DNA from 2 places in the Streptomonospora halophila genome. Region 1 is predicted to be linked to the other one. Evidence: riboswitches for the same ligand, from Rfam matches in the RefSeq annotation. Region 1 holds a riboswitch; the other holds the start of a gene.
What was found. A riboswitch is a leader RNA that binds a small molecule or an ion and turns the genes downstream of it on or off. The one in region 1 is predicted to bind glycine.

Region 1 (11,928 bases):
ACGCCACCGACGGCACTGCGGCTGCGGTGATTAGGACGCGCACGGGGTACCCGGACGCGCCTGCGTCGGCGCCGGGCATCACCAGGCGGCGGAAAAACCCCTGCTTGCCGGGGGTGTCGGAGGTCTGTAGCGTCTTCATCAGGTCTCCTTTCGAGGCCGGCGGCCCGCCTGGTCCTGGCAGAGTGGGCGGGCCGCGTATGTCAGGTGGCGGCGCGCACCTGCTCTTGCAGGTGGCCGCGGGCGGCCCGGTAGGCCACCGTCTCGGCGAAACCCGACCGGGTGTAGGCGGCGTCCAGTGCGGCGATACGCCGACGCAGCCGGTCGACCTCGCCGGCGGGCGTGCCCGCGCGGTTGCAGTCGGGGGTTTCGCACGCGAACGCGGCGTCGAACAGTGTGGCCATGCGGTCCTCCTCGGTGTGCGGATGGTGTCCCGGGTGCCGCCCCCGGGGACGGATGGACGGATGCGGGGGCGGCCCCGGCACACCACCTACGAGGCGGTGCGCCAGTCCACGAGCACCGTCGCCACCGAGCACGCGACAGCCAGGGCGGCGCCGGTCCAGTGCACGACGGGCGAATCCGAGACCAGGAACACCGCGAGGGCGGCGATCGCCAGCATCCACAGGGCGGTGTCACGCACCATGGCGAGATCCACGCCGCCGCGGTCCCACTGGGCGCGCGCCTGGGCGGCCTCACGGCGGGCGCGGTCGGTGAACTCCTCACGCGGCCCGCGCCGGTGTGCGGCCGCGACCGTTGCGGCGCCCACGAACAGCACGCCGCTGGCGGCTAGTGCCCACTGGGCGGGGGTGAGGTAGGGGAGGGCGGAGACGATCGTCTCGACGCCCGGGGTTGCGGTGCGAACTACACCGGCAGATAGAGTTTCCACGGGTCCTCCCTGGTCAGCTCAGGTGATGGGCCAAGCCCTCAGCGTGGTGTTTCCGGCACCCGCTGGGGGCGTTTTCTTATGTGCGGCTCTTGAGATCCGCGATGCGCGTGTGGATGTCAGCGGCAGCGAGCATGTTCGTCGCCGCCGGCGACTCCCACCCGTACCGGGGGTCCTGGTACACCATCAGCCACACGTCATCGAGCAGGCGGCCGGCCTCGGCGATGTGATCGGCCGGGGTCGCATCCTGTGACGCGTGCGCCTCGATGGGCTGGACCATGCGGGGTTCCCCTGTATCTGGAGCGGATCTGGAGCGAGCTTGTGAAATTGAGGTCGAAATTTTGTAGGTTTGCGCAGCTACGAGTAGCTGCCTGCACCCTCTGACCTGCAGCCCCGCTGGTGGTGCTGGTCGGCGCCTCACTTACAGAGATTCCGCGAGTTCCTCGACCAGATCTCGCCGGAGGACTTCGGCCGCACCACCTGATCCCCCTCGCCCGGCCTCCCCGGGCGGTCCCCGCCGCAACACTCCGCCAAGGCGCGGTCAACATCGGTCCATGATCGGACCTGCGCCGGGCTGCGCGGCGCCCGTCCCGGGCAGTCTCGGTGCGTGGAACCCATGCTCGCCCGCACCGCGAACGTCCTGCCCGAGGGCCCGCACTGGCGCTATGAGCCCAAGTGGGACGGCTACCGCGCCATCGTCCGGCGCGACGGCGACGTGTCCATCACCTCGCGCTCCGGCAGGCGGCTGGAGGCCGTTTTCCCCGACGTCGCCGCGGCGGTCGAGGCCTCGCTGCCCCCGGGCACCGCGGTCGACGGCGAGATCGTGCGCTGGTCGACCGAGGGCCGCCTCGACTTCTCCGGCCTGCAGCGCCGCGGCCACTCCGGTCCCCAGGAGGCGCAGCGGCTGGCGCGCACCGAGCCCTGCCACTTCATCGTCTTCGACCTTCTGCGCGAGGACGGGGCCGAGCTGGCGGGGCGCCCGCTGGACGACCGGCGCGCCCGCCTGGAGGAGCTGATGCGCGGGGTCGGCGAGCCGGCGCTCATGCTCGGCTGGCAGACCGGCGCCGTCGACGTCGCCCGGCAGTGGTTCGACCAGATGTGGCGGGTGGGCGTGGAGGGCCTGGTCGCCAAGGACGGGCGCGGCCGGTACCGGCCGGGGCGCCGCGACTGGCTGAAGTACAAGCGGCGTGTCACTACCGAGGCGATCGTCGGCGGTGTGATCGGCGGCGCCGGCGACCCGCGGGAGCTGATCGTGGGCCGCCGCGACTCCCAGACCGGCGCCCTGCGCGTGGTCGGGCGGACCAAAGAGCTGGCCCCCGCGCAGCGCCGGGAGATGGCGAAGCTGCTGCGTCCCTCCGGCGGCGACCACCCCTGGCCGCCCAAGCTGCCCTCCCGGTGGGGCTCGGCCCACGACTACGCGCGGGTGGTGCCCGAGGTCGTGGTGGAGATCTGCCCGGACGCGGCGCAGTCCTCCGGGCGCTGGCGCCACGCGGTGGGCTATGTCCGCCCCCGCACCGACCTGGAGCCGGCCGACGTGCCCACCGACCTGTCCATCGAGGGCTGAGATGGGCACCGCCGCAGGCCCGGCCGGATCCGGTCGAGGAACGCGCGGAGTTCCTCGACCACCCCGGGCGCCGCAACCGCCCGCGGGGTCAGGAGGCCGAGCGCGCCGATCCGCCCGAGCGGGCGCGCTCGACGGCCTCCTCCAGCTCGGCGCGGTCCATCTTCGACCGGCCGGGGACGTCCAGCTCGGAGGCCAGCCGCGACAGCTCGCGCTTGGACAGCTCGGAGAGCGGCGCCTCGCGCGGCTCGGGCGCCGCGCCGCCGCCTCCGCGGGGACGGGCCCCGCCCCTTCCGCCGGTCCCGGCGCGGTCCTTCGCGGTGCCGCCCTTCCCGGCGCCGCCGTCAGCGGAGCCGCGCCGGGCTCCGCCCCGCCCGCCCTTGCCGGACCGGGAGGCCGCGGACTCCTCCTCGCCGCCGCGCAGGCTGGCGCGCAGCGCCTCGGTCAGCTCCACGACGTTGGTCTCGGGCGGCGGCCCCTCCTCGGCGTAGCGCACCCGCTCGCCCGCGCTCTTGGCACGGATCAGCTCGTCGATGCGCTCCTGGTAGTCGTCGGTGTACGCCTCGGGCCGCCACTCCTCGGCCATGGCGCCGATCAGCTGCTCGGCCAAGTCCAGGTCGCGCTCGCCCAGGTCGGTTTCGGGGATGGCGGGCAGCGTCTCCTCCGGGTCGCGGACCTCGTCGGCCCACCACAGCGTGCTCAGCGTGAGGACGCCCTGCTGGGGCCCCACCACCGCCAGGTGCTGGCGCTCGCGCATCACCAGCGTGGTCAGCCCGAGCCGGCCCGAGTGCTCCAGGGCCCGGCACAGCAGCCGGTAGGGCTTGGCCGACCCCTTGGACTCGGGGGCGACGTAGTAGGCGGAGTCGTACCACAGCGCCTCGACGTCGTCGGCCGGCACGAACGCGGTGATCTCCAGAGAGCTGGACCGGCCGGGCGCGATCTCCTCCATCTCCCGGGGCTCGACGATGACGTACTCGTCGGCGCCCGAGGAGGCGTCGGCCTTGGTGCCGCGCACGATCTCGGCGGAGTCCACCTCCTTGCCGGTGCGCTCGTTGACCCTCCGGTACCGGATGCGGTCGGAGGTGTCGCGCTGGAACTGGTGGAACCGGGTGCCGTGGCGCTCGCGCGCGCTGAACAGCCGCACCGGCAGGCTCACCAGACCGAAGGACAGTGTTCCCTTCCACACCGGAGAGGCCATCGGGCGCCTCCTTCCGCTCGGGCTTACCTCTCATACTGCCCGTTACCAGGTAAAACGCCGCAGGCCGCGGGTAAAGACGCACGCGAACACGCCGGCGCGGGCGGGAAAGGGCACGGTTGGACACGGAAGCGCTGACATGGCGGGTGGGCGCCCACCGGGTCCGCATCAGCCGACCCGGCAAGGAGCTGTTCGAGCCGGGCGGGGTCACCAAGCGCGAGCTGGCCGAGTACTACCGCGCGGTCGCCGGGCCGATGCTGCGCCACCTGCGGGGGCGCCCACTGGCCGTGCAGCGCTACCCGCACGGCATCGCCGACCCCGAGGGCGGCTTCTACGTCAAGAACCGCCCCTCCTACGCGCCCCCGTGGGCCGGTTCGGTGCACGTGGCCAAGGACGACGGCCGCGCCGGGAACGAGATGCTGGTCTGCGACGACGCCGCCACCCTGGTATGGCTGGCCGACCAGGCCGCCATCACCCTGCACCCGTGGCTGACCAGGGTCGGCGACCTGCGCCGCCCCGACCGGCTCGTCATCGACCTCGACCCGCCCGGCGACGACTTCGCGCAGGTGCGCCGCGCGGCCTACGACGTCCGCGAGGTGCTGGAAAGCCTGGGCCTGGCCGCGTTCGTGATGACCACCGGCTCGCGCGGCATGCACGTGGTCGCGCCCATCCGCCCCGAGATCGACGCCGGCCAGGCCCGCGACTTCGCCCACGTCATCGCCGAACTGGTCGCGCGCCGCCGCCCCGACGAGCTGACCACGCGGTTCCGCAAGCGCAGCCGCGGCGACCGGCTGTTCCTGGACTACCTGCGCAACGGCTACGCCCAGCTGGCGGTGGCGCCGTACTCGGTGCGCGCGCTGCCCGGAGCGCCGGTGGCGGCCCCGCTGTCCTGGGACGAGCTGGAGCGCGTGGACACGGCCCGGCACTGGACGGTGCGCACCCTCCCCGAGCGCTCGGGGGCCGAGCCCTGGCGCGACATGGCCCGCCACGCCCGCTCGCCCCGCCGGGCCATCGAGCGGCTGTAGGACAGCGGGGCGGCGTCAGCCGCCGAGGACGTGCTCGCGCAGGAACGCGTTGGCGAACTTGCCGCGCGGGTCGAACCGGCGGGCCAGCGCCGCGAAGTCGCGCATCCTGCTGTAGCGCCCGTGCAGCGACCCGGCCGGCGCGGTGAACAGCTTGCCCCAGTGCGGCACGGCGCCGAAGGGGTCCAGCCGCTCCTCGATGAGCTCCAGCACCGGCAGCACCGCGGCGGTGTCGGGGACCAGGGTGAAGTGGAAGCCGACGGTGTCCTGGCGGTGGCTCGGGCTCAGCCACAGCCCGTCGGCGGCGATCGTGCGGATCTCGTGGACCTGCAGGACGGGGGCGATGCGCTCGCGCAGCGGCTCCAGCGCCCGCAGCGCCGCGACGGCCGCGCCGCGCGGCAGCAGGTACTCCGCCTGGAGCTCCTCGCCTGCGCTGCTGGGCGGCGATCCGGGGCGGAAGTGCGGCAGCCGCTCCGACCAGGGGCCCGCCACGCCCAGCTGCCGGGTGGAGTGCTCGGCCGACATCTCCGGCACGGGGTGGCGGGGTCCGTCCGCCGGCCGCGCTCCGAAGAAGCCGTCGGCGCCGCCGGCGGGCGGGCCGCCACCCACCCGGTGCTTGAGCCACACCTGGTCGACCACCGGGTCGCGCCAGCGGGTGAACAGGCTGACGCTGTAGGCGGCGCCGGTGATCGCGTCGAAGTCCTCGTCCAGCGCCTCCAGCGGCAGGCCTTCGTAGACGCTCTGGGCGACGTCGAAGTCCGGTTCGGTGCGCAGCGTCATCGCGGTCACGATCCCGAGCGCGCCGAGCGCCACGACCGCGCCGTCGAACTCGGCGCCGTTCTCGGCCCGGCTCAGGCTCACCAGGTCGCCCTCGGCGGTCACCAGCTCCAGCGCCTCCACCGCGGTGGCAAGGTTGCCGTTGGCGTCGCCGGAGCCGTGGGTGGCGGTGGCGACCGACCCGGCCACCGAGATGTGGGGGAGTGATCCCAGGTTGTGCAGGGCGCGGCCGCGCTCCTGGAGCCACTGCGCCAGCTCGGCGTAGCGCACGCGCGCGCCCACCTGGACGGTTCCGGCCGCGGTGTCCAGCTCCATCGTGCGCGGCAGGCGGGCGAGCGAGACGAGGTCGCCGGGGGTGTCGGCGACGGCGTTGAAGGAGTGCCCGCTGCCCAGGGCCCGTGCCCGCTCGGCGCGGGCGACGGCGGCCTGCACCTCGGCGACGGTGGAGGGGTGGTGGAGGCGCTCGGCGGCGAAGCCGATGTTGCCCGCCCAGTTCGTGGTAGGCCGGTTCACCTGCTGCCCCTTCCGGGGAGACGGATGGAACGCGGCGGCCGGCGGCCGCCCGTTGTGGCAGCCACCAGAGATACCAGACGCGGTGTCCCCCCTCGCGCGGGCACCCGGGCCGGCGAGGGCCCCGGTGCGAGGGCCGCTCGGGCAGCGGGCCGCAGCGGCCCGCGCGCGTCGGGGCGCCGCACGCGGGTGGGGGAACCGTGCGAACCGGGCGGCCCGGTCGCGGTGGCGGCGGCCGCGGCGGCCGGATCCGCCTGGACGCGACGGTCTCGGCGACGGCGTGTCGCGGGTATGTGGACGCGCCCCGCGGGCGCCGGCGCGGCACCCGGGTCGCCGCCCGGTCCGGTGCTCCGGTTCCGGTGCAGGTCAGGAAGGCGGGAAAGCGGCCCGCGAGCCGCTCTTCGGTTATGCTTGCAAATGGACGGCGGCGGTGCTCGGCGGCGGCGAAACAGGTTCCGCGACGCGCCGATGGGTGTCGTTGACGCTGTCCGTGCGACCGGCTTACCTTCAATGTCGAAGGAACCCGCGGCGCACCCTTCATGCCCCCTGTCAAACCGCCGTGGGCCGAGGAGCCGGAGGTTCGGCGTGGCGGTTACTAGCGGTGAGCAGCAAACCTCCGCTCTCAGGCATACAGCGATACGGCGAGCTGGGGAGCAGGGCCTGCTGTGCGAAGAGGACGTGGTGGCGCTGCCTATGGACGTCGGTTATCGCGGCCCCACGGCATGTGCGGCCGCCGGAATCACCTATCGGCAACTCGACTACTGGGCCCGCACCGGCCTGGTCGGCCCCACCGTGCAGCAGGAGGGCGGTAGGCCCCCGCTGTACGACTCCCGCGACGTCCTGCTGCTCAAGGTCGTCAAGCGGCTGCTCGACACCGGCATCTCCCTGCAGCAGATCCGCCCGGCGGTGGACCACCTGCGCTACCGCGGTACCGCCGACCTCGCCCAGGTCACCTTGATGAGCGACGGCGTCAGCGTCTACGAGTGCACGTCGCCCGACGAGGTCGTCGACCTGATGCAGGGCGGGCAGGGCGTGTTCGGGATCGCCCTGGGGCGCGTGTGGCGCGAGCTCGAGGGCGCTCTCGACGAGGTTCCCGGCGAGGAGCTTGGCGGGTCGCTGAGCCCGCAGGCGCGGCCCGCCGACGAGTTGGCGCGGCGCCGCCGCGAGCGCAAGACCGGCTGACCTCCGGCCTCCCGCGGACTCCGCCGGCCGCGCCGGCCTCCCCGTCCGCGCTCGCCGGCGCCGGCCGCCCGGTCCGCGGGCGGCGGCGCGGGTGTGATGCGCGCCTACCCGCGTGCACTCCACGAATGCGCCCGGATCCAGTAACGTCGGCTGTGCGGCGGGCCTGACACGCGCGCGACCGCGAAGGCGGGCAGTACGCCCCCGCCGCCCTGTGGTCCATCAGGGCCGTACATAATGGACGACCCACAACCGAACAACGCAGTCGACACCACGATCCGGCCGTCGATACCACGCGGGAGAGACCCCACAGCGGGGCGCCGACGGGGCAAAACTCCCCAGTAACCTCTCAGGCACCAAGGACCGCGTGGAGGAGGCCACTCTGGAGCGGTAGGCGAGACGTGCCTGCGCCTCGGCCCTGGCGGGCCGTGAGCGACAGAGGGGGAGACCAGACAGGAGCAGCCGCGAAAGCGGCACAGCGACCAGGAGGTCTCCATGACGGAGCAGCCAACCCGTGAACGAGGGCCGGACGCCGGCGCCGCGGCGGCCCGCGACTTCGCCGACCGGCACATCGGCCCCGACTCCGCCGAGCTCGCGCAGATGCTCAAGGCGGTCGGCTACGGCAGCACCGACGACCTGATGACCGCGGCGCTGCCCGAGCGCATCCTCGCCCGCCCCGGGCAGCCGGCGCCGCTGGAGCTGCCCGCCGCGGCCGGCGAGTCCGAGGCGCTGGCGGAGCTGCGCGCACTGGCCGACCGCAACCGGGTGCTGACCTCGATGATCGGTCAGGGCTACTACGACACCACCACCCCGCCCGTCATCCTGCGCAACATCATGGAGAACCCGGCCTGGTACACGGCCTACACCCCCTACCAGCCGGAGATCTCCCAGGGGCGCCTGGAGGCGCTGCTGAACTTCCAGACGATGGTCTCGGACCTGACCGGGCTGGCGGTCTCGGGCGCCTCGCTGCTGGACGAGGCCACGGCCGCGGCCGAGTCGATGACCCTCGCCCGCCGCGCCACCCGCGGCAGCAGCGACGTCTTCGTCGTCGACTCCGACGTGTTCCCGCAGACCCTGTCGGTGCTGCGCACCCGCGCCGAGCCGCTGGGCATCGACGTGGTGGTGGCCGACCTGTCGCAGGGGCTGCCCGACACCGACGCCTTCGGCGTGCTGGTGCAGTACCCGGCCGGCAGCGGAGCGGTGCGCGACCCGCGCCCGGTCATCGCCGAGGCGCACGAGCGCGGCGCGCTGGCGGTGGTGGCCGCCGACATCCTCGCGCTGACGATGCTGCGCAGCCCGGGTGAGATGGGCGCCGACATCGCGGTGGGCTCCACCCAGCGCTTCGGGGTCCCGATGGGCTTCGGCGGCCCGCACGCCGGCTACATGTCGCTGCGCGAGGGGCTCCAGCGCCAGCTGCCCGGGCGCCTGGTGGGCGTCTCGGTCGACAACGCGGGCAAGCCCGCCTACCGGCTGGCGCTGCAGACCCGCGAGCAGCACATCCGCCGCGAGAAGGCCACCAGCAACATCTGCACCGCCCAGGTCCTGCTGGCGGTGATGGCCGGCATGTACGCGGTCTACCACGGGCCCCACGGGCTGCGGGCGATCGCCGAGCGGGTGCACGGCCACGCCGCCGACCTCGCCGAGCGGCTGCGCGCGGCCGGGTTCCAGGTCGTCGGCGAGCGGTTCTTCGACACGCTGCGGGTGCGCGTGCCCGGGGCGGCGGGATCGGTCGTCGAGGCGGCCGCCGAGCGCGGCGTCAACCTGCTGGCCGCCGGCTCCGACACCGTGGGCGTCAGCTGCGACGAGAACACCACCACCGCCGACATCGAGGCCGTGGTGGCGGCGTTCACCGGTTTCGGCAAGAGCGTCCCCGGCCGGACCGCCGGCGCCGACCGGCGCGCGGCCCTGCCGGAGGAGCTGCGCCGAGGGGTGGACTACCTCACCCACCCGGTCTTCTCCGCCCACCGCAGCGAGACCTCGCTGCTGCGCTACATGCGCCGCCTCGCCGACAAGGACCTGGCGCTGGACCGCAGCATGATCCCGCTGGGCTCGTGCACGATGAAGCTCAACGCCACGGCCGAGATGGAGTCGGTGACCTGGCCGGAGTTCGCGTCGCTGCACCCCTTCGCGCCGCTGGAGCAGGCCGCCGGGACCGTGCGCATCGTGCGCGACCTGGAGCGGTGGCTCGCCGAGATCACCGGCTACGACGCGGTGTCGCTGCAGCCCAACGCCGGTTCCCAGGGCGAGCTGGCCGGGCTGCTGGCCATCCGCGGCTACCACCGCGGGCGCGGCGAGCGGGGGCGCGACGTGTGCCTGATCCCCAGCTCGGCGCACGGCACCAACGCCGCCAGCGCGACCATGGCCGGCATGCGGGTCAAGGTCGTGGCCTGCGACGACGGCGGCAACATCGACATGGACGACCTGCGCGCCAAGACCGCCGAGCACGCCGGCGACCTGGCCGCCATCATGGTCACCTACCCCTCCACGCACGGCGTCTACGAGGACACCATCACCGAGGTGTGCGACCTGGTGCACGAGGCGGGCGGCCAGGTCTACGTCGACGGTGCCAACCTGAACGCGCTGCTGGGCTGGGCCAAGCCCGGGCGGTTCGGCGCCGACGTCAGCCACCTGAACCTGCACAAGACCTTCTGCATCCCGCACGGCGGCGGCGGTCCGGGTGTCGGCCCGGTGGCGGCGCGCTCCCACCTGGCCGCCTACCTGCCCAACCACCCCAGCCAGCCCGAGGCCGGGCCCTACACCGGGGTGGGCCCGGTGTCGTCGGCGCCGTTCGGGTCGGCCGGGATCCTGCAGATCTCCTGGGCCTACATCAGGATGATGGGCGAGGAGGGGCTGCGCGCGGCCACCGAGGCCGCGGTGCTCGGCGCCAACTACGTCGCCAAGCGGCTGGAGCCCTACTACCCGGTGCTCTACACCGGCCGGGGCGGCCTGGTCGCCCACGAGTGCATCATCGACATCCGCGGCCTGCAGAAGCGGACCGGCATCAGCAACGAGGACGTCGCCAAGCGGTTGATCGACTACGGGTTCCACGCGCCCACGATGTCCTTCCCCGTGGCGGGGACGCTGATGGTCGAGCCGACCGAGAGTGAGGACCTGGAGGAGCTGGACCGCTTCGTCGACGCCATGATCGCCATCCGCGGCGAGATCGACCGGGTCGCCGAGGGCGCCTACCCGGCCGACGACAACCCGCTGCGCAACGCGCCGCACACGGCCGAGGCGCTCACCGCCGACGAGTGGCGCCACCCCTACTCGCGGCACGAGGGCGCCTTCCCGGTGCAGCGGCTGCGGTTCGACAAGTACTGGTCCCCGGTCGGGCGGATCGACCAGGCCTACGGGGACCGCAACCTCGTCTGCGCCTGCCCGCCGCCGGAGGCGTTCGAGGTCTAGCCGCCGGCCCCGCCCCCCGGGGGCGGGGGAGCGGTCCGAGGACGAGCGGCGGCCGCCGGACCCGCGGAGTACGAGCGCGGGGACGGCGGCCGCTCGCCGTGTGCGCCGGACTCGTCGGGGAATAGATAAATCTACGATGTAAAGGTGGCGGTTGCGGTCGCCGCCTACCGCCGCGGTATCGGTGCCGGGAATCGTCGCGGTACCGGTACCGGGGGGCGCCCCGCCGATTCCGGGCGGTGCGGCCACGCCTCGTCATCGTGTCCGCGCCGACGGGCTAACCTCCCAGTGGAACCGCCGGGTCGGCCCCGCGCCGCCCGAACCGCCCCCCGTGTGGAAAGCAGCGCCAGATGACAGCGTCCGCCGGATCCTCCACCCACGACGCCGCCGGAGACGAGTCCGAGTCCAAGAGCCTGTGCGACCAGGCGCGCGACCTCGCCGAGAACGGACACCTCAACCGCGCCGCCCAGGTCTACGAACGCGTGGTCGAGGGCGGTGCGCAGCGCTATCTGCCGCTGGCCGCCCTCGGGCTGGCCGTCGTCCGCCACGACATGGGCGAGGTGGCGGCGTCGCGGTCGGCCGCGCGCACCGCCATCGGCACCGGCCACCCCGAGTTCGCCCCGCGCGCCGCCTACCACCTGGCCCTGTCCTTCGAGGCCGAGGGCGACGCCGAACAGGCGCGCGCCGCCTGGCGCGACGTCCTCGACTCGGGCAACAACCGCTACCGCCCGGCCGCCCACTACGGACTCGCGCGCCTGGCCGAGGACCGCGGCGACACCGAAACCGCCGAGGCGCACTGGGACCAGGTGCTGAGCAGCGACTCAGTCGAGATCGTGCCCGAGGCGGCGCACGACTACGCGGCGCGGCTGCTGGCCCGGGGCCTGACCGACGCCGCCGCCGACGTCGTCCACCGGGGCCTGGAGCTGGGCGAGCACACCGGACTGCGGCTGCTGCTGGGCGCCGTGCACGTGGAGTACGCGATCGGCGCGTTCGCGGCCGTCGTAACCGAGGCCGGCGCGCGCGGCGGAGAACCGCGCGAGGGCGCGGGCCCCGCGCCGGAGGCGCCGGGCGCGGCGCCCGAGGGGGCGGTGGCCCCCGAGGTCGCGGGCGGCGCCGTCGAACTGCTGGCCCGGCTGCTCGCGGTGCGCGGCGACGGCGAGGCCGCCGAGCGCGTGTGGGCCGACGGCCTGGCCCACCGCGATCCCGCCACCGCCGACGAGGTCCGCGCCCGCCTGCGCCGCGGCTTCCTGGCGCCCGACCCGGAGACCGCCGAGCAGGAGGACGGGCAGGCCCGTGAGGACGAGGTCTGGTGGGACCCCTACGTCGAGGCGGCCGCGGCCCAGCACAGCGCGCCGATGCTGACCGGCGAGCTGTTCGTCGCGCTGAACCGGATGTACACCCA
Region 2 (11,928 bases), on a different contig from region 1:
TGCCCTCGTGCTCGTCGTTGAATCCGGTCAGCACGACGACGGCGGCCGCGGAGGCGGTGGTGAGGACCTCGCGCAGCAGGCTCATGCCGCGGGCGTCGGGGAGGTTGAGGTCGAGCAGCACGCATCCGCGAAAGCCGACGAGGTGCTCGCGCGCCTCGTCGAGCGTGCGCACCCAGGTGATGCGGGTGTCGAGTGCGGCGTCGGCGAGGAGCTCCTCGACCAGGAACGCGTCTTGGGTGTCGTCCTCGACGAGCAGGACGTCGACCGCCTCCGCGGTCGAGGGGGACCGCCGCTCCATGACGGCCTCAGCCGCGCGGCCGGGGTCGGCCGGCCACGCTTGCTCGGTATCGGTCATGGTCACGGGCTCGGGTCCGGGGTTGCTGGTATCCACACATCGCCTCTACGTCGACCGGTGCGCGGTGCGCGTCGTCAGCCGTTGCGGCAGTCAAACGATAATCGCCTGCACGTCTTGTCGCTAGCGGGATTGCACGGGAGGGATTCAACGGCGGCTGGGGACACCGCGCCTTCGGTGCGCTCGATCGCACCTGCGTGCCCATCCAGGCTACCCGCCTTCCGCCAGCCTGCTTTCTCGACACTGTGTCATCTCACTCTTGAAGGCCTCCCCCACGTGCTGACATCATGTCAGTATCCCAATCGGGATAAACGCCAACAAAGGAGGGCATGTGCCCACTGCGGAAGGCCGCCGCCCCAGTGAGGACCCCGACTTCCGCGCCCGCACCGCCGCCCGCGAGGACGCACGCACGCCGTTCTCCGAGCTGCTCAAGCGGGCCACCTGGTCGGCGCACGAAGACGCCGAGCAGCACGGCTTCACCCGCGCCCTGCTGGACGGCCGGCTGCCCCGCGAGGGGTACGCGGCGATGGTCGCGCAGCACTACTTCGCCTACGTCGCGCTGGAGCGGGTCGGCCGCTCGCTGGCCGGCGACCCCGTCGCCGGCGCGGTCGTCCACCCCGGCCTGTTCCGCGTGCCCGCGCTGGAGCGCGACCTGGAAGCCCTCTACGGAGGCGACTGGCGCGAGCGCATCGCCCCCACAGCGGCCACCCGCGCCTACACCGCGCGCATCGAGCGCACGGCCGGCGACCCCGCCGGTTACGTGGCCCACCACTACACCCGCTACCTCGGAGACCTCTCCGGCGGGCAGTTCATCCGCAAGGTCGCGGCCGGCGCCTACGGGCTCGACGAACGCGGCGGGACCGCCTTCTACCACTTCTCGGAGCTGGGCAGCCTGCCGCGGTTCAAGGCCGGCTACCGCGCGCGGCTGGACGCACTGGAGCTGGACGAGGCCGCGCGCGACCACGTCGTAAGCGAGACGCGGCTGGCCTACCGGCTCAACGTCGCGGTACTGGCCGATCTCGGCCACATTTTCGCCGCCGACACGGCGGCCTGAACCCGGGCGCGCGCTCCGCCGGCCGCGGCACCCGTGCCGGGCGCCGCCGGGGGACCTACGGCGCCGCCGCCGGCGGGCGCGCCGCCGCCCGCCCGACCGCGGCCCTGGTGCCGGTGTACTGCCGTGTGCCGCCACCGCGGCGCTTACCGGGCGCCGCCGCCGCGTGACACCATGGGCGCATGCCCAAGATCTCGGCGCCCACCATCGCAGCGCACCGCGCGCAGACCCGCGAGCGCATCCTGGAGGCGGTCGCCGCCCTCACGCGCGTGCAGGGCATCGACGAGATCTCCATGACCGACGTGGCGGCCGAGGCGGGCATCACGCGCACGGCGCTGTACAACTACTTCCCCGACAAGCCCGCGCTGCTGCTGGCCTTCACCGAGCAGGCCACCACCGGGTTCGTCGACCGCTACCACCGCGAGCTGCCCGCGGGCGCCGGCGCGGCCGAGCGGCTGGAGACCTTCGTGCGGCTCCAGGTCGAGGCCCTGGCCGAGCACCCCCACCCCGCGGCCGCTGAGCTCGGCGCCAGCCTGGGCCCCGACGCCTACCAGGCCCTCGCCGAGCACGTCGCGCCGATGCAGCGGCTGCTCACCGGCATCCTGCGCCAGGGCGTCGACGACGGCGAGTTCGCGGCGGCGCCGGTGGAGCCCGTGGCCCGCCTGGTGCTGGCGATGCTGGGCGCCCAGCGGGCGCCCCTCATGCACGGCGAGACCACCCCCGGCGACGCCGGGCGCCTGGTGGCGGCCTTCACGCTGCGCGCGCTCGGCGCCCGCGCAACCGACGCCGCCGGTCACTCCGCGTCACCCTCGCTCACCTGAGGTCATACCGGCGCGACCGGAACCGGCAGCGGCCGCTCCTCGGCTGCGCACCCGCAGCGGAGCTGGGGCAAAATCGGGCACCGCCCAGCCAGCCCCCGCTCCGGAGGAGCCCCCGGTGTCCCTGCTCCTGATCCTGGCCGGCGCCCTCCTGGTCGCCGTCGCGATGTTCAACCGCGTGCCCCGGTTCCAGGCCCGCGCAGCACCCCAGCTGGTACGAGCGCGGCTGACCGAGGCCGGTCGGGCGACGCTCACCGCGGTAGGCGGCAGCGCGCTGATCGTCGCCTTCTTCCTGGCGCTGTCGGGGATGTGACCGCGGCGCCGGCTCAGCCCAGCACCGTGCGCAGCCGGCGCGCCGCCAGCCGCGCGGCGCTGGTGGCCGCCAGGGCCGTGGCCACCGCCGCCGAGGCCGCCGCGGCCTCCAGCGCCGCACTGCGGCACTCGGCGTCGCGCTGAGCGGCCGCGCGCTGCTCGGGGCTGAAGCGGCCCCCGCAGTCGCGCGGGTCCAGTTCCAGCCGGCGCCAGCGGACCGGCCACTCGGCCGGCGGCCGCTCGGGGTGGCCGCGCAGGGCGACCGCCGAGGGCGTGGCGGCGTAGGAGGTGCGGGGCTTGAGCGGGGCCGGATCCGGTTCGCCCGAATCCAGTTCGATCGGCGCGGGGCCGGTGTAGCGCAGCGTGCCGGGGGCGTTGGCCAGCAGCTCGGCCAGCAGTTGGGCACAGGCGCGGGCGTCGCCCAGCGCGGTGTGCTGTCCGGTGGGCCAATGACCGCTGAGCGTGTGGCAGGCGCGCGGTAGCGAGTAGCGGGGCAGGTCGAGCTGGGAGCGCAGCGACAGCAGCGTGCACAGGCCCGGCAGGCCGCCCGGAAGACCGGCCGGAAGCAGCTCCGAGGCGAGGAAGCGGCCCTCGAAGTCGAGCTTGTGCCCCACCAGCACCGCGCCGGAGAACAGGCCGCGCAGCGCGTCCACCAGCTCGGCGGCCTTGGGCGCGCCGATGACGTCGCTGGCGCCGATGCCGTGGAACTCCTGCCCGGTGACGGCGGAGCCGGGGTCGACCAGCGTGGTGAACTCCCGCAGCAGGGTGCCGTCGCCGCGCATGCGCACCACCGCGATCTCGCAGATGCGCGCGCCCTCACCGGGGTAGAGCCCGGTGGTCTCGACATCGACGACCGCGTACTCCAGATCGCGCGCGCCGCGGGCCGCGCCGCGGCGGCGGGTCAGGGCACCCATCCGGACCATCCGCCCGGCGTCGGGTTCGGCGTCCAGCACGTCGTCCACACCCCGTCCGATCCTCATCGCGGCACCTCCCGCGGCCAGACACTACGACACGCTCGGGAAGACCGCTGCCGCGAACGGCGTTGAACCAGCGGCCCGGACCCGCCACCCCCTGGGCTCCGGCCGTGACGTATGAGCGCCCCCGACCGAGGAGTTCCCCATGCAGCAGAGCCCGCAGCCGCAGTACGTCCCGCTGGTCGAGGTGGTCCGGTCCGGATTCGCCGAGGGCGTGCACTTCGGCACGGCGGTGGGGCTCACCGCCCGCGGTGAGATCGGCTACGTCCGCGGCGGGGCCGAGGCCCCGATGCTCCCGCGCTCGTCCGCCAAGCCCTTCCAGGCCGCGGCCGTGCTGCGCGCCGGCGCCGACCTGGGACCCGCGCAGACCGCGATCGCCGCGGGGAGCCACAGCGGGGAGCCGCGCCACGTCGAGACGGTGGAGGGGATGCTGGCCGGCGCCGGCCTCGACGCCGGCGCGCTGCGCTGCCCGGCCGACTGGCCCCTGGACCGCGGCGAGCGCGAACGGCTGCTCATGGACGGCGGTGCGCCCTCGCCGCTGCTCATGAACTGCTCGGGCAAGCACGCGGCCATGCTCGCAGCCTGCGTCGCGCGCGGGTGGAGCACCGGGGACTACCTGGAACCGGACCACCCGGTGCAGGAGCTGGTGCGCAGGGAGGTCGAGGAGATGTGCGGCGAGCCGGTCGCCCACACCACCGTCGACGGGTGCGGCGCGCCGCAGCTGGCGGTCTCCCTGCTGGGCCTGGCGCGCGGCCTGCGGGAGATGACCCTGGCACCGGAGGGTTCGCCCGAGGCCGCGGTGCTGGAGGCCATGCGGAACCGGCCCGAGTACGTCGCCGGCGAGGGGCGCACCGACACCCTGCTGATGCGCGGCCTCCCGGGCGCGGTGGCCAAGATGGGGGCCGAGGGCGTGCTCGTCGTGGCCGCACCCGCCGGCGAGGTGGCGGCGGTGAAGCTGAGCGACGGCGACCCGCTGTTCCGCGCGCGCACCCTGGCGGCGCTGGAGGCCCTCGCGGCGGTCGGCGCCGACGTCTCCCCCGTTCGCGACCTGGCCGCTGCGGAGGTCCGCGGCGGCGGCAGGGCGGTGGGCCGCCTTCGCCCCGTCGCCGACGAGGCGCTCGCCTGACCCGTCCCTCCCCGGCGGTCCCGGCGGCGGGCGCCGGTGCGGACGCCGGGGACGGCGCGACCGCGGTACCGGCCCTGTCCGCGCGGTGGGCGGAATCGGAAGGCACTGGGCTATGTTTCGACCAGACGGGGCCGTGCGGCGGCCCCGAAGCGGCGGCCCACCGGTTCGCCGGTTCCACGCGCGTGACCACCACCGACGAAGGGCGGCACATGGGCGACATCCGCAGCGTCGCGATCGCCGGAGCGGGCATGGCCGGGCTGCACGCGGCCGAGTCCCTGCGCGAAGCCGGCTTCGAGGGGCGGATCACGATGATCGGCGAGGAGCCGCACCGCCCCTACTCGCGCCCGCCGCTGTCCAAGGAGTTCCTGACGGGCAAGGGCGCCGGTGCGGGCATCGACCTGCGCGAGGACTCCGCGTTCGACGGCCTGGGGCTGGACCTGCGGCTGGGCCGGTCCGCGCGGCGGCTGCGCCCGCGCGAGCGCGCCGTCGAGCTCGACGACGGCTCGCAGGTGGCCGCCGACGGCCTGGTGATCGCCACGGGCTCCCGCGCCCGCCGCCCCGGCACCGCGCTGGAGGGGGTGCACGTGCTGCGCACCGTCGAGGACGCCGAGGCCGTGCGCGACTCCTTCAAGGCCGCCGAGCGCGTCGTCGTCGTGGGAGCCGGGTTCGTCGGCGCCGAGGTCGCCTCCAGCGCCCGCGCGGCCGGGCTCGAGGTCGTGCTGCTGGAGGCCGAACCCACCCCGCTCACCCGCGTCGTCGACCCCCGGGTCGCCGGCGTGTTCGCCGAGCTGCACCGCGACCACGGCGTCGACCTCCGGCTGGGCGTGGGCGTGACCGGGTTCGAGGGGCGCGGGCGCGTCGAGCGGGTACGGCTCGGCGACGGCAGCGCGGTCGAGGCGTCGCTGGTCGTGGCGGGCCTGGGCGCCCTGCCCAACACCGGCTGGCTGGAGGGCTCGGGCGTCGAACTGGCCGGGGGCACCGGCGGAGTGCTCTGCGACGAGTACTGCCGCACCGCCCTGCCCGGGGTGTATGCGGCGGGCGACATCGCCGCCTGGCCGCACCCGCGCTACGGCGGCCTGATGCGCCTGGAGCACTGGACCAACGCAGGCGAGCAGGCGGCCGCCGCTGCGCGCAACCTGCTGGCGGGCGGCGGCACGCCCTACACCCCGGTCCCCTACTTCTGGTCCGACCAGTACGGGATGAAGATCCAGCTGCTGGGCCAGGCCGCGCCCGCCGACACCGCCGAGATCGTGCACGGCTCGGCCGAGGACCGCAAGTTCGTCGCCCTCCTCGGCCGCGCCGGGATGCTCGTGGGCATCCTGGGCCTGCGCTCCACGCCGAAGGTGATGCGCCTGCGCCGGCTCCTGGCCGAGCCCACCACCTGGGAGGACGCGCTGGCCGAGGTCAGCCCTCGATCGTGATGGCCTGCTTGGGGCACATGCGGGCGGCCTCCTCGACCTCGGCCCGCAGGTCCTCCGGGGGCTCCTCCTGCAGCACGTAGAGGAAGTCGTCCTCACGCACCTCGAAGACCTCCGGCACCACACCCATGCACACCGCGTTGCTCTCGCACCGGTCGAAGTCGACGTTGACCCGCATGGTTCTCCTCGCTCTGCGCCGTGGGGCCGCTGCTTGCGCGTCCGAGCCTAATCCCGCACCGAGCGGCCGCGGACCCGCGGGCGGATGGCGCGCCCCCCGCCACTGGAGACGCTTCCCAGACGCTTTCAGCCCCCTCTCAGGCGTCGGCGAAGGCGTCGGTGGCCTCGATGAGGTGGTGCAGGATGCCGGGTTCGCTGAAGGCGTGGCCGGCGTCGTCGACCAGGTGGAACTGCGCCTCGGGCCAGGCCCGGTGCAGGTCGTGTGCGGTCTTGACCGGGGTGCACACGTCGTAGCGGCCCTGCACGATCACGCCGGGGATGCCGCTCAGCCGGTCGGCGCCGTCGATCAGCTGGCCGGGGGTGAAGAAGCCGCCGTGGGCGAAGTAGTGGTTCTCGATGCGGGCGAAGGCCAGCGCGTACTCCGCCTCGGCGTGCTGGGCGCGCACGCGCTCGTCGGGCAGCAGGGTGATGGTCGAGCCCTCCCACAAGCTCCAGGCGCGGGCCGCGGCCAGGCGCACATCGGGGTCGGGCGAGGACAGCCGGTGCGCGTAGGCCCCGATGAGGTCGTCGCGCTCCTCCTCGGGGATGGGCGCGAGGTAGTGCTCCCACAGGTCGGGGAAGAGGTAGCTGGCGCCGTTCTGGTAGAACCAGCGGAGCTCCTCGTTGCGCAGGGTGAAGATCCCCCGCAGGACCAGTTCGCTGACCCGCCGGGGGTGCTCCTCGGCGTAGGCCAGCGCCAGCGCGCTGCCCCACGAACCGCCGAACACCTGCCAGCGGTCCACGCCCATCATCGTCCGCAGGCGCTCCAGGTCCTCCACCAGCGCCCAGGTGGTGTTGGTCTTGAGGTCCACGTCCATGCCGGCGGCGTGGGGGGTGCTGCGGCCGCAGTTGCGCTGGTCGAAGAGCAGCACGCGGTAGCGCTCGGGGTCGAACAGGCGCCGGTGGTCGGGTGAGCAGCCCGCACCCGGTCCCCCGTGCAGGAACACCGCAGGCTTGCCCGCCGGGTTCCCGCACAGCTCCCAGTAGATCCGGTGTCCATCGCCCACGTCGAGCATGCCGGAGTCGTAGGGTTCGATGGACGGGTACAGCGTGCGCATGGGTTAGGCGTCCTTCGTCGCAGATGTGGCCGCGGACAATCCTAGAACCGGGACGACCGGGCGCAGTGCCGCGCGTCCGCCGCGGGAGGACGTTTCCCGGCACTCGGGCGCAGCGCCGGAAGCCCGGCCACGCCGAGGGTTTCGCACGCCGCGGCGGATTTGCGCGCCAAGATCGTTCCAGCGCACGGCATCGTCCCCGCTGCCCGCCCCGCGCCTGCGCCTCCCGCGCTGCCGGGCGCGCCGCGGCCGCCGGGCGTCCCCGCGGCGGAGCCCGGCTCCAGAGTGTGTCCAGGGTCACATGAAACGCCGCGAACCTGCGCGGACACCGGCTTCGGGCCGTGCGCGCCGAGGCGCACCACACCCGGCGGCTCCGAAAGGGCCGCGGCCGGTGCGCGGGGCGGCGCCCCGGAACACTCCGGCACCCCGCACGCCGCCCACCCGCGTTAGTGTTCTGAGTGGGTCCGCAGGTGAGACGGAAGTAGGGACACAGAAGGCATGCCCAACACCAATGACACGCGCGTCGCCAGCTACCAGCCGCTGATCGCGCCCAAGGACCTCCTCGCCGAGCTCCCGATGGGACCGGAGCGCGCCGCGCTGGTCGAGGACGCCCGCGGCGAGGTCAAGCGCGTGCTCGACGGCGCCGACGACCGCCTGCTGGTCATCGTTGGGCCCTGCTCCGTGCACGACCCCGAGGCCGCGCTGGACTACGCCGAGCGGCTCAAGGCGCTGACGCCGTCCCTGAGCGAGGACCTCTGCCTGGTCATGCGCGTCTACTTCGAGAAGCCGCGCACCACGCTGGGCTGGAAGGGGCTCATCAACGACCCCGGGCTGGACGAGAGCTACGACGTGCACCGCGGCCTGCGCACCGCGCGCAAGCTACTGCTCGACATCGGCTCGATCGGCGTGCCGGCCGGCACCGAGTTCCTCGACCCCATCACCCCGCAGTACATCGCCGACGCGGTGGCCTGGGGCGCGATCGGCGCCCGGACCACCGAGAGCCAGGTCCACCGCCAGCTCGGCAGCGGCCTGAGCATGCCGGTGGGCTTCAAGAACGGCACCGACGGCGACGTGCAGGTGGCGGTGGACGCCTGCGGCGCCTCCGCGGCCTCGCATACCTTCTTCGGAATCGACCCCTCGGGCGCGGGCTCGGTCGTGGTCACCGCGGGCAACCCCGACTGCCACGTCATCCTGCGCGGCGGACGCAGCGGCCCCAACTACGACGCGGCCGGCGTCGCGCCCGCGCTGGAGGTCGTCGAGCGCTCCGGACTGCCGCGGCGGCTGATGATCGACGCCAGCCACGCCAACAGCGGCAAGGACCACACCCGCCAGCCGGGGGTGGCCGACGCCATCGCGGCGCAGGTCGCCGACGGTCAGCGCGGCATCATCGGCGTGATGCTGGAGAGCTTCATCGAGGAGGGCGCCCAGAAGCTGGGCGACCCCGCGGAGCTCTCCTACGGGCGCTCCATCACCGACACGTGCATGAGCTGGTCGACCACCGAGGACGTGCTGGGCCGGCTCGCCGAGGCGGTACGCAAGCGCCGCTCGGTCTAAGCACCGGAGCCCGCTGCCCCGCCCGCGGCCGAGGGCGCCCGGACTCGCCGCGGGCCGCGCGCCGCGGACGCCTTTCGGGGGCGCCGCCGGAGGGACCCGGCTCTCGGGTGCCGCCGGCGCCCCCGGCTCCGCGGCGGTCGGCGTCTCCGCTGGCAGGTGCGGTGAAGTGGGCGTTTCGTGTCCCCTTGGCTGTTCGCGCGAAAGCCGCACTGCTAGCCTGGAACCGGTCGTTGAATCCGTACGGGAGAGAGTCCGTGCAGCCGGCACGGGCCGCCGAAGGAGCAATTCCTCCCCAGAGAACCTCTCAGGCGCGCCGGACCGTACGGTCGAGACCACTCTGGAAAGCAGGGGCGTTCGAGCCCCTCGCCGAAGGTGCAAGCCGCGTTCGCGCGGCGAAGCTCTCAGGCATCATGACAGAGGGGGAGGATGGCAACGCCTGTCACGAAACGACGTCCATCCTCTCGGGAGTGAGAATGACTGCGCCGGACGACGGATCGGCACTGCGGACAACGCCGCTGCACGCCGTCCACGAGCGGGCCGGGGCCACCCTGGTCGGCTTCGCGGGCTGGGAGATGCCGCTGCGCTACGGCGGCGAGCGCGCCGAGCACGCGGCCGTGCGCGAGACGGCCGGACTCTTCGACCTCTCCCACATGGGCGAGATCCACATCACCGGCCCCCAGGCCGCCGACATGCTGGACTACGCCCTCGTGGGCCATCTGTCCAAGGTCGCGCCGGGCCGCGCCCGCTACACCATGATCACCGCGGCCGACGGCGGCGTCCTCGACGACCTCATCGTGTACCGGCTCGCCGACGACGAGTACCTGGTGGTGGCCAACGCTGCCAACACCGGGACCGTGCTCGCCGCCCTCAGCGAGCGCGCGGCGGGCTTCGGCGCCCTCGTCGAGGACCGTTCCGCCGACTACGCGCTGATCGCCGTGCAGGGCCCGGCCGCCGTCGACATCCTGGCGCCGCTCACCGACGCCGACCTGAGCACCATCAAGTACTTCGCGGGATACTCCCACCAGGTCGCCGGGCACCCGGTGCTCCTGGCCCGCACCGGCTACACCGGCGAGGACGGCTTCGAGATCTTCCTCAGCCCCGGCGACGACGCGCCCGCCGTGTGGGACGCCCTGCTCAAGGCGGGCGAGCCGCACGGCCTGCTCCCGGCCGGGCTCTCCGCCCGGGACACGCTGCGCCTCGAAGCCGGCATGCCCCTCTACGGCAACGAACTGGACGCCCGGACCACCCCCTTCGAGGCCAACCTCGGCCGGGTCGTCAAACTGGACAAGCCCGGCGACTTCGTGGGCCGCGACGCGCTGCAGAGCGTCGCCGACTCCGGCCCGCGCCGCCGCCTGGTCGGCCTGGTGGCCCGCGGCCGCCGTCCGCTGCGCAAGGACAACACGGTCCTGCTGGACGGCGAGCCCGTGGGCGTGGTCACCAGCGGGGCGCCCTCGCCCACGCTGGGCAAGCCCGTCGCCATGGCCTACATGGACAGCGGGGCCGACCCGTCCTCCGGCGAGACCGCCGTGGACGTGCGCGGCCGCGCCGAGGCCGTCGACGTCGTCGACCTGCCGCTCTACCGCCGGGAGCGCTGACCCCGGCGGCGGCCGAAGCGCGCGCACAGCGTGCGCGGCCGCAGGCCGAAGCGGCAGAATTCGACTGGGTGGAACCGCCGACGGTCCACGCCGAACCGGTCGGGCGGCCACACGCGAAGGCGCCGCGCCCTACCCGGTCCCAGACCCGGACAACGACGACCTCCTGGAGATTTGAATTGAGCGTTCCCGCGGAGCTGAACTACACGAGCGACCACGAGTGGGTGGCGGTCAGCGACGGTGTCGCCACAGTCGGCATCACCGCATTCGCCGCCGAGGCGCTCGGCGACATCGTCTACGTCGAACCGCCGGAGACGGGCACCACCGTCGCCGCCGGTGAGACCTGCGGGGAGGTGGAGTCCACCAAGTCCGTCAGCGACCTGTACGCGCCGGTCAACGGCGAGGTCGTCGACGTGAACCAGGCTGCGGTGGACAACCCCGAGGTCATCGGGACCGATCCCTACGGCCAGGGGTGGCTCTTCAAGGTGGAGGTCACCGAGGAACCGTCCGAGCTGCTCTCTCCGGAGCAGTACACGCAGTTGACCGAAGGCGAAGGTTGATCACATGCCCTCTCAGCGGAATCTGCTCGACCAGTCCCTCGAACAGCTCGATCCGGAAGTCGCCGCAGCCGTCGGCGCCGAGCTCAACCGGCAGCGCGACACGCTGGAGATGATCGCCTCGGAGAACTTCGCTCCGCAGGCGGTGCTGGAGGCCCAGGGCACGGTCCTGACCAACAAGTACGCCGAGGGCTACCCCGGCAAGCGCTACTACGGGGGCTGCGAGCACGTCGACGTGGTCGAGCAGCTCGCGATCGACCGGGCGAAGGCGCTGTTCGGCGCCGAGCACGCCAACGTGCAGCCGCACTCAGGCGCCCAGGCCAACACGGCCGTCTACTTCTCGCTGCTCAAGCCGGGCGACACGATCCTGGGCCTGGACCTCGCGCACGGCGGCCACCTGACCCACGGCATGAAGCTGAACTACTCCGGCAAGATCCTCAACGCGGTCGCCTACCACGTCCGCCCCGAGGACGGCACCGTCGACTACGACGAGGTCGAGAAGCTGGCCAAGGAGCACCGGCCGAAGATGATCGTCGCCGGCTGGTCGGCCTATCCGCGCCAGCTGGACTTCGCGCGGTTCCGCAAGATCGCCGACGACGTCGACGCCCTGTTCATGGTCGACATGGCGCACTTCGCCGGCCTGGTGGCGGCCGGGCTGCACCCCAGTCCGGTGCCCCACGCCGACGTGGTCACCACCACCACGCACAAGACCCTGGGCGGTCCGCGCGGCGGGCTCATCCTCAGCAAGGAGGAGTTCGGCAAGAAGATCAACTCCGCCGTGTTCCCCGGCATGCAGGGCGGACCGCTGGAGCACGTGATCGCCGGCAAGGCGGTCTCGCTGAAGGTCGCGGCGGGCGAGGAGTTCGCCGACCGGCAGCGGCGCACCGTCTCCGGCGCCAAGAT

Region 2: linked by a shared signal. The riboswitch ahead of gcvT (glycine cleavage system aminomethyltransferase GcvT) and the one ahead of gcvP (aminomethyl-transferring glycine dehydrogenase) in region 1 are both predicted to bind glycine.

Annotation. Positions count from the first base shown of each region.
Region 1 is NZ_BAABIK010000002.1:55,779-67,706, reverse strand. It holds gene ABEA15_RS02300 (hypothetical protein) at 1-139, opposite strand, end outside; gene ABEA15_RS02295 (hypothetical protein) at 201-401, opposite strand; gene ABEA15_RS02290 (hypothetical protein) at 488-883, opposite strand; gene ABEA15_RS02285 (hypothetical protein) at 960-1,160, opposite strand; gene ABEA15_RS02280 (ATP-dependent DNA ligase) at 1,497-2,444, shown strand; gene ku (non-homologous end joining protein Ku) at 2,533-3,639, opposite strand; gene ligD (non-homologous end-joining DNA ligase) at 3,756-4,661, shown strand; gene ABEA15_RS02265 (FAD-binding protein) at 4,677-5,948, opposite strand; gene ABEA15_RS02260 (MerR family transcriptional regulator) at 6,531-7,127, shown strand; glycine riboswitch at 7,411-7,500, shown strand; gene gcvP (aminomethyl-transferring glycine dehydrogenase) at 7,620-10,529, shown strand; gene ABEA15_RS02250 (tetratricopeptide repeat protein) at 10,877-11,928, shown strand, end outside.
Region 2 is NZ_BAABIK010000011.1:159,450-171,377, forward strand. It holds gene ABEA15_RS11735 (PP2C family protein-serine/threonine phosphatase) at 1-361, opposite strand, end outside; gene ABEA15_RS11740 (biliverdin-producing heme oxygenase) at 777-1,406, shown strand; gene ABEA15_RS11745 (TetR/AcrR family transcriptional regulator) at 1,586-2,224, shown strand; gene ABEA15_RS11750 (hypothetical protein) at 2,340-2,534, shown strand; gene ABEA15_RS11755 (3'-5' exonuclease) at 2,548-3,513, opposite strand; gene ABEA15_RS11760 (asparaginase) at 3,653-4,633, shown strand; gene ABEA15_RS11765 (NAD(P)/FAD-dependent oxidoreductase) at 4,843-6,054, shown strand; gene ABEA15_RS11770 (ferredoxin) at 6,038-6,229, opposite strand; gene pip (prolyl aminopeptidase) at 6,366-7,325, opposite strand; gene ABEA15_RS11780 (3-deoxy-7-phosphoheptulonate synthase) at 7,821-8,876, shown strand; glycine riboswitch at 9,204-9,303, shown strand; gene gcvT (glycine cleavage system aminomethyltransferase GcvT) at 9,350-10,471, shown strand; gene gcvH (glycine cleavage system protein GcvH) at 10,648-11,028, shown strand; gene ABEA15_RS11795 (serine hydroxymethyltransferase) at 11,033-11,928, shown strand, end outside.